Regions from separate parts of the Isoptericola aurantiacus genome, predicted to be linked through region 1. Evidence: predicted binding sites of a transcription regulator. Region 1 holds the regulator's gene; the other holds the start of a gene.

Evidence for each region. Region 1 encodes HrcA, which represses chaperone genes, less so after heat shock. Its sites were predicted from a motif close to TTNGCACTCGNNNNNNNCGAGTGCNAA; they were not measured.
Region 2: the regulator HrcA is predicted to act here: its motif matches at 2,181-2,207, upstream of ACIQLL_RS04985 (Hsp20/alpha crystallin family protein).

Annotation. Positions count from the first base shown of each region.
Region 1 is NZ_JBJBAE010000006.1:198,855-203,261, forward strand. Features, by position in the region: gene ACIQLL_RS16055 (helix-turn-helix transcriptional regulator) at 1-1,754, opposite strand, end outside; gene ACIQLL_RS16060 (hypothetical protein) at 1,847-2,026, opposite strand; gene hrcA (heat-inducible transcriptional repressor HrcA) at 2,223-3,260, shown strand; gene dnaJ (molecular chaperone DnaJ) at 3,313-4,407, shown strand, end outside.
Region 2 is NZ_JBJBAE010000001.1:1,080,674-1,085,080, forward strand. Features, by position in the region: gene ACIQLL_RS04965 (P-loop NTPase family protein) at 1-92, opposite strand, end outside; gene ACIQLL_RS04970 (MOSC domain-containing protein) at 136-702, shown strand; gene ACIQLL_RS04975 (hypothetical protein) at 768-1,169, shown strand; gene ACIQLL_RS04980 (hypothetical protein) at 1,208-1,426, shown strand; gene ACIQLL_RS04985 (Hsp20/alpha crystallin family protein) at 1,667-2,086, opposite strand; gene ACIQLL_RS04990 (FBP domain-containing protein) at 2,238-2,738, opposite strand; gene metE (5-methyltetrahydropteroyltriglutamate--homocysteine S-methyltransferase) at 3,144-4,407, opposite strand, start outside.

The sequences.
Region 1 (4,407 bases):
CGGCCGATCGCGGTCCACGCGTCACCGGCGAGGCCGCGTGCCCGCTCCAGCTCCTGCAGTGCCTCGAGATCGCCCTGGTGCAGCCGCGCCATCGCGTGGGTGTTGAGCGCGGCGGACGCCGTGGCCGTGTCGTCGACGGCCATGGCGGCGTCGTAGGACGCCGCCGCGGCGGTCACGGCCTGCTCGTACTCGCCGGCGAGCATCGAGGCCCGTGCCCGGGCGCGTTGGAGCGTGGCGACGGTGGCGAGGTCCGCCGCGGGGACCACACGCAGGGCCTCCTCCAGGGAGTGGCGCCCGTCCGGGTCGCCGCTGCGCAGCTGGAGGATGCTGATGAGGCCGAGCACGGCGGCCCGGCCCGAGGGGTCCTCGGCGGGCCACTCGGCGAGCGCACCGCGCGCGAGAGCCAGAGCGCGGTCGACCCGGGTGGCGGTCTGCTGGGCCTCGGCGGCCCGACGAAGCATCTCGGCGTGGGTGATACCGGCGACCTGCTCGGGATCGGGGACCAGGTCCCAGGCCTCGAGGGCGCGCTCGGCGAGCCGGACGGCGGTGGTGGCGTTCCCGGACTGCGTGGCAGCGTGCTGGGCGCGGACCGCGGCGGCGAGCGCGCGGTCCGGGACCCGGGCCCGCCACCAGTGGTCGGCCACCTCGGCGAGTCGCTGGACCGTGGATGCGCCACCGGCGAGGTGCTCGGCGTAGGCGGTGTGCAGGCGCCGCTGCTCACCCGGCAGGAGCTCGGCGTCGACCGCCTCCTGCGTCAGGGCGTGGCGGAACCGGTAGCCGTCGTCGTCGGTGACGAGCACGAGTGCGTCGACGGCTTCGCGCAGCGCGCCCTCGGCGTCGGCGAGGGCCGCGTCGCCCACGACCGCGGCGAGGGTGTCGTGCCGCACGCGGGAGCCGGCCGCGGCGACGACCCGGCAGATCTCCTGCGCCCGCGCGCTCAGCAGGGTGTACCGCAGCAGCAGCACGTCGCGCAGCGACGTGGGCAGCTCGAGCCCGCGATAGGCAGCCAGCTCCTCCACGTAGAACGGCACGCCCTCCGAGCGTTCGACGACGTCCTGCAGCGCGCGGGCGCCCAGGGGTGCGTCGTCGGGCACGGCGCGGGCGAGCTCGACCACCTGACCGGCCTCGAGGCGCGGTACCTCGACCCGGGTGACGAGCCGTGCCCGGTCCAGCTCGGCCAGGGTGGCCCGCAGAGGATGACGCCGATCGACGTCGTCGCTCCGGTACGTGGCCAGGACCAGCAGGGACGCCGAGCCGGCGGCGCGCGCCAGCCGCGCCAGCGTCGATCGCGTCACGTCGTCGGACCAGTGCAGGTCCTCCAGCACGACGATCACGGTGCGATCGGCCCCGAGAGCGACGAGCAGGTCGGTCACGGCCTCCGGTGCTCGTCCGGCCCCGACGTCCTGGCGCACCTCGACCAGTGCGGGCGCCACCGCTCCGAGGGCGTCGGCAGCGGGCCCCGCGGCCTCGAGCACCGTGGCGCTCCCGAGCGCCGTGACGAGGTCGCGCAGGATGCCGTCGAGACCGGAGTACGGGACCGGTCCCGTTCCCGAGTCGGCGCACTGCCCCCTCGCGACGAGCACGTCGGGCCCGGCGGCGTCGAGCAGCTCGGTCACCAGCCGGGTCTTGCCGATCCCGGCCTCGCCCGAGACGAGGACGGTGTCTCCGCTGCCGGTCCGCGCGCCGGCCAGACCGGCGTGCAGGACGGCGAGCTCGGCCGCGCGGCCGACCAGCGGGGAGCGCTGCGGTGACATGCCGTCATCGTGCCAGGTGGACGGTGCGGCCACCGCCGCGCCCACCGCCGCGCCCGACGCCGCGCCCGACGTCGCGCCCGACGTCACGAGGGTCACGCGGGGCGGCGCAGCGCGGCGAGCAGGCGGACGGGCGCGGGACGGCGCGCGAGCTCCGACGGGGCCGCGGCGGTGCGTGCGGTGCGGCGCTCACGGGCCGCGCGGGCTCGTTCGACGCGGTGCACCAGCTCGGCCTCGTGCAGCCGGTGGGCGGTCAGGTGCTCGATCGGGTTCATGCTCACAGCCTCGGCGGCTGAGGCAGGCGGGCGGATCGGCCGGATGACCTGTTCTCGGGCGCTGCCACCGGGAGCGGGAGCGCCTGAGGTACCTCAGGGACCCGACGGCGCCCTCCGTGGCGTCCGTGGCGGCGCGTAGGATGGCACTCACGGCACGAGAGTGCTAAACGTCCGGAGCGTCGAGGGGAGGCCGACCATGAGCGAGGCACGCAGGCTCGCCGTGCTGCGCGCCATCGTGGAGGACTACGTCACCTCGCGCGAGCCCGTCGGTTCGCGCGTGCTCACCGAGCGGCACCAGCTCGGGGTCTCGCCCGCGACGATCCGCAACGACATGGCCGCCCTGGAGGAGGCCGGGTACATCGCCCAGCCGCACACCTCCGCCGGGCGGATCCCCACCGACGCCGGGTACCGCGTCTTCGTGGACCGGCTGGCCGAGGTCCGGCCCCTGAGCGTCCCGCAGAAGCGGGCGATCGAGACCTTCCTCTCGCAGGCCGTGGACCTCGACGACGTCCTCGTCCGTGCCGGGCGGCTCATCGCCCAGCTCACGGGACAGGTCGCCGTCGTGCAGTACCCGTCGCTGCGGCGCTCGGGGCTGCGCCACCTCGAGCTCGTCCCCGTGGCCGAGGGTCGTCTGCTGGTCGTCGTCATCACCGACACCGGCCGGGTCGAGCAGCGTTTCTGCGAGCTGCCGTCCCGTCCCGGGCACGACGGCGGACCTCGGCTCGACGAGGGCACCCTCGGCGAGCTGCGGGCCCGGTTCAACGCCGCGGCGGCGGGCAAGCGGCTCACCGAGCTGCCCGCCGCGTTCGTCGACGTCGTCGAGGCCGTCGGGCCCGACCTGGGTGGGGTGGCCCGCGCCGTGGCCGACCTCGTGATCGAGACGCTCGGCGAGGAGAGCGAGGAACGCATCGTGCTGGCCGGCACGGCCAACCTCGCGCGCCCGGAGGCCATCTTCGAGCAGGGGCTGAGCCCCGTGCTCGAGGCGCTGGAGGAGCAGGTCGTGCTCCTCGGGCTGCTGACCGAGATGTCGGGGGACGGGGTCGGTGTGCGCATCGGCCACGAGAACCGGCTCGACGGGCTGGCCGAGACGTCTGTCGTGGCATCGGGCTACGGTACGGACGGCGACACGGTCGCCACCCTCGGCTCGATCGGCCCCACCCGCATGGACTATCCCGGCACCATCGCCTCGGTGCGTGCCGTGGCCCGCTACCTGTCGCGCGTGCTGCCGGGCTGACCGGCCGGCGCGACATCCTGACCAGACTGCGTACGTCACCGAAGAGAGACCTGTGACCGACTACTACGAGATCCTCGGCGTCGACCGCGACGCCTCGCCCGAGCAGATCAAGAAGGCCTACCGACGCCTCGCCCGTGAGCTCCACCCGGACGTCGCCGGCGCCGAGGGCGAGGAGAAGTTCAAGGACGTCGCCCGCGCCTACGAGGTGCTCTCCAACCCGGAGAAGCGCCAGCAGTTCGACATGGGCGTCGACCCGAGCGCCCCCGGAGGCGGTGCCGGCGCCGGGTTCGGCCAGGGCTTCGGCTTCCAGGACATCTTCGAGACGTTCTTCGGCGGCGGCCAGCAGACCTCCGGACCCGTCCCGCGCGCCCGCCGGGGCCAGGACGCCCTGGTGCGCATCGACATCGACCTGGCCGAGGCCACGTTCGGTGCCAAGCGTGAGCTGCAGGTCGACACCGCCGTGGTGTGCGGCACCTGCAGCGGCAACGGCTGCCGACCCGGCACCGACGTGCGCACGTGCGAGGTCTGCCAGGGCCGGGGCAACGTCCAGCGCGTCGCCCGGTCGTTCCTCGGTCAGGTCATGACCACGGCGCCCTGCGCCGCCTGCCAGGGGTTCGGCACGGTCATCCCGGAGCCGTGCGCGGAGTGCTCCGGCGAGGGCCGCGTCCGCTCGCGCCGCACCCTGACCGTCAACGTGCCCGCCGGTGTCGACACCGGCACCCGGATCAAGCTGTCCGCGCAGGGCGAGGTCGGTCCTGGCGGCGGCCCCGCCGGCGACCTGTACGTCGAGATCCGCGAGAAGGCGCACGACATCTTCGTGCGTCGCGGGGACGACCTGCACTGCACGCTGCAGGTGCCGATGACGGCGGCGGCGCTCGGCACGGTCCTGGAGCTGGACACGCTCGACGGCCCCGAGGAGATCGACCTGCGGCCCGGAACCCAGCCCGGCCAGATCGTCACCCTCAAGGGGCTCGGCGTCGGACACCTGCACGCCACCGGCCGCGGTGACCTCAACGTCCACGTCGACGTCCAGATCCCGTCGACCCTCGACGAGGAGCAGACCGAGCTGCTGCGCAAGCTCGCCGCGGTGCGCGGCGAGGAGCGGCCCGAGCCGCGCCTCACGGCCGCCCACCCGGGCGTCTTCAGC
Region 2 (4,407 bases), on a different contig from region 1:
AGGGTCGCGCCGATCCGGGCGGCGAGCGTCGTCTTGCCCGCGCCGGAGGTGCCCGCGACGAGGATGCGGCGGGGGAGGGGCGGCGTCGGCACCGGCACATCCTACGGACCGGGTGCTGGGTGCCAGACTCGGCGCATGGCCACCTTCGAGTACCCGGTCCGGATCGAGCACCTGCTCGTCTCGCCCGAGCACGCGTACTTCGGACGTCCGCGCGACGGCGCCGCGGACGTGCCGACGTCGGACCTCGCCGAGGCGCAGGTCGTGGCCGGCAAGGGGATCGTGGGGGACCGGTTCTTCGGCAAGGCCGCGCACCTGGACGCGGCCGTGACGCTGTTCGCCGCCGAGGCGCTCGAGGCGATCGCCGACGAGCTCGGCACCGGGCCGCTGGACCCGCTGCTGACCCGACGCAACGTGGTGCTGCGTGGCGCCGAGCTGGCGCCGCTGGTCGGCTCGGAGTTCACGATCCGTTCCCGGGCGGGGGAGGTGACGTTGCGGGCCGGACGCGCGGCGAACCCGTGCGCGTGGATGGACCGCGTCCTGGCGCCGGGGGTGCATGCGGCGATGCGGGGTGGCCGGGGCGGCGTGCGGTGCGTGCCCGTCACGGACGGCGTGCTGCACCGGGGGCCGGCCGTGCTGGTCAGCCCGGTCGAGCTGGACCCGGCGCGCGCCGGGCTGGCCGTCCGGCGTCCGCGGCTGCCGTAGGTCTGCTGGTCGATGGGACGTCTGGTATCGTCCGGCGGCAACGTGCCCCCCATGGTGGAGAGACGATGCCTGACCGGCTCCGACGATCGACGGCCGCGGCCGCGCTCGTCCTGATCCCGGCGGGACTCGCCGGGTGCACCACGACCGACACCCCGTCGGGGGCAGCGGTCGACCAGCGAAGCGACCTCGTCGGGACGTTCGAGCCGGCCGACGGCGGTTTCCAGGTGGTCCTCGACGCGGAGGAGTTCACCGCCACCGACGTCCCTGCCGAGCTGCTGGGCCACGGCGACCCGCAGGACGTCTCCGGTACGTGGAGCATGCCGGACGGGGTAGGGATCTTCCTCGAGATGAAGGATCCGGGGTCGGACGAGCTGCTGCAGCAGATCCCCGTCGACGTCGTCGACGCCGACGAGCTGGTGATCGACGGCGGTACGGAGGACGCGGTGACGCTGGAGCGCGTGGACTGACGGGGGAGAGCGGCGCGGGACCGGGCTACGCTGGTCCCATGAGCGACTTCCAGGTGAACCGGCCCCCGCAGAACGACGCCCCCGGGGCGATGCTCGGGCGGGTCATCGTCTCGTTCGTGCTCTTCGCGGCCGGGCTCGCCCTCATCGGCATCGGCGCCACGGGCGGCAGCGACCTCTCCCCGTACCTGTTCACCGGCGGCATCCTGGCCGTGTGCCTGGGCTTCGGGCTCCCCATGATCGGCGCCTCCGAGCGCTGACCTGGAGCGAAGCGGAGCGTGAGGGCCGAGGGACGAGGCACTCGCGCGTAGCGCAGTGCAAGGTCGGCGCGACCGATAGCGCTGTGCGAAAGCCCGGAGCGAGCTGGCGAGTGCAGGGGTGTCGCGACCGAGGGTTCTGGCGGTAGCCCGGAGCGAGCCGGCGAGAGCAGGTCCGTGCGCGACCGCGCCGGGGACCGGCCGACGTCGCGGCGGTCCCCGGCGAGGTCGCGCACGCGCCGCTCAGGCCTCGATGGTGGTCGGTTCGCTGCTCGCGCGCGCGACCTCGATCTTGCGCGGCTTGGCGTCCTCGGCCACGGGGATGGTGAGGATCAGCACGCCCTCGGCGTAGGAGGCGCTGATCCGGTCGAGCGCCAGCCCCCGACCGAGGGTGAGCTGCCGTGCGACCGTGCCGGACGGGCGTTCGCGCAGCAGCCACTGGTCCTCGCCGGAGCGGGGTGTGCGTTCGGCGCGGATCGTGAGGGTGCGGTCCTCGCACGAGACGTCGATGCTGCCGGGATCGATCCCCGGCAGGTCGGCGGCGAGGACGTAGTGGTCACCCTCGCGGAACAGGTCCATCGGCATGCCCGGCGCGTTCCTGGACGTGGCGAGCGAGCCGAACAGTCGGTCCATCTCCTGGAACGGGTCCCAGTAGGTAGCCATCGCGCATCACCTCCTCGACGGGGGCCACGATCCGCGGCCCCGACCGCGATCAGCGCGCCGGTCCGTCCGGCGTCGCCTGGCTACACCTCATGATTTAGCACTCTCGACCCGAGAGTGCCAGATCCCGGCTCTTCGCTCACAGCGAACAGCCTCATGCGGTGCTGCGGACCTCCTCGACGAACCGTCGGACCCGCTCCTGGAGCCCGGCGATGCGGCGCTCGACGACGGCGGCACGCGCCTCGTCGTCGTCCGTCCCGGTCTCGGCGAGCGTCGGCCGGCGTCGCACGTGCCGGGAGCAGCGGAAGTCCGAGCAGACGAGCGTGCCGATGGTGTTGCCCTTGCGGCCGACGGCGCCGGCCCGGCGGGCGACGAGCAGGGACGTGTCGCTGCCGTCGCCCACCTCCTCGCACCAGGCGCACATCGCGGCGCGGCGGCTGCTCGTCTCGGGGGCGCGCAGGATGATGCCGACCGGTGCGGCGTCGATCTCGACGACGGCGTAGGCGGCCAGCGGCTGCTTGCGGTCGCGCCAGCCGAGGTACTCGAGGCGGTCCCACCGGATCGCGTCGAGGTCGGGGACGATCATGCGCTGTCGCTCGCTGCGGGTGGTGTTGACGAGGGCGGCGCGGAGCTGTGCTTCGGTGAGGGGGCTCATGGTGCGGCTTTCGTGAGCGGGGGCGCCACGGCGCCCGACGCGCGGCGGTGCGCGGCGTCGTCGGCGGGTGGCTGAGGGCAGGGGAGAACCGGGCCCCTGCTCGCTCCGCGTCGTGGGACGGCGGTCAGCGGCGGGTGCCTCGGGGGCCGGGGGTGCCTGAGCAGGCCTCCACGGCCACCCCGCTCCCCGCGACGACGCCCTGCATCCTTCGCTCCTCGATCCGATCCGGTGGGCCCGCGCCGACGGCGGGGCCGAGACCATGGTGACACACGACGGTTGCCTCGATCGATGACCTGGGTCACCCGCCACCCACCGTCCCGCGAGCACGCCCTCCGGGCGGTCGACGGTGCCGTGGGGCCCGCCCGCGCCTGCGGACGGGCCCCACGGCATGCTCGGCGACGAGGGTCAGAGGGTGGCGCGCACCGTCCGGGCCGCCTCGACGAGGTGCCGCAGCGACGGCTCCACCTCGGCGTACCCGCGGGTCTTGAGCCCGCAGTCAGGGTTGACCCACACCACGGCCGGGTCGATCGACGTCACGGCGAGCTCCAGCAGCTCGGTGACCTCCTGGGCCGAGGGCACCCGCGGCGAGTGGATGTCGTACACGCCCGGCCCGACGCCGCGCGCGTACCCGGCGGCGTGCAGCTCCGGCACGACCTCCATGCGCGAGCGCGCCGCCTCGATCGAGGTCACGTCCGCGTCGAGGCCGTCGATCGCCCCGATGACCTCCCCGAACTCCGAGTAGCACAGGTGCGTGTGCACCTGGGTCGACGCCGCGGCGCCGGCGGTGGCCAGGCGGAAGGACCCGACCGACCACTCCAGGTACGTCTCCTGATCGGCACGCCGCAGCGGCAGCAGCTCCCGCAGCGCCGGCTCGTCCACCTGGACGACGGCGGTGCCGGCGGCCTCCAGGTCGGCCACCTCGTCGCGCAGGGCGAGCGCCACCTGGTTCGCGGTGTCCGCGAGCGGCTGGTCGTCCCGCACGAACGACCACGCCAGGATCGTCACCGGCCCGGTGAGCATCCCCTTGACCGGCTTCTCGGTGAGCGACGCCGCGTACGTGGTCCACCCGACCGTCATCGGGGCCGGCCGCGTCACGTCACCCCACAGGATCGGCGGGCGCACGCAGCGCGACCCGTAGGACTGCACCCAGCCGAGGTCCGTCGTCGCGAACCCGTCCAGCAGCTCCGCGAAGTACTGCACCATGTCGTTGCGCTCGGGCTCGCCGTGCACCAGCACGTCCAGGCCGATCTCCTCCTGGAGGGCGACCACGCGCGCGATCTCCGCCTGCATTGCCGCGGTGTACGCGTCGTCGGGCAGCTCGCCCTTCGCCCAGGCGGACCGGGCCCTGCGGATCTCCGCCGTCTGCGGGAACGACCCGATCGTGGTGGTCGGCAGCGGCGGCAGCCCGAGACCCTCGCGCTGGGCGGCGACGCGCTCCGCGTGCGCCCCGCGCTCGAAGTCGGCGGGCGTCAGGGCCGCGAGGCGCTCGCGGACGGCCGGGTCGACGACGCCCCGTGCGGCCGCACGCTCGGCCAGGGCGGCGCTCGCCTCGTCGAGGGCGGCACGCACCGCGTCCGGCCCGTCGGCGTGGGCCCGGGCCAGCACCGAGACCTCCCGGACCTTCTGGTCGGCGAACGCGAGCCACCGCCGCAGTCCGGGAGTCCGGCCG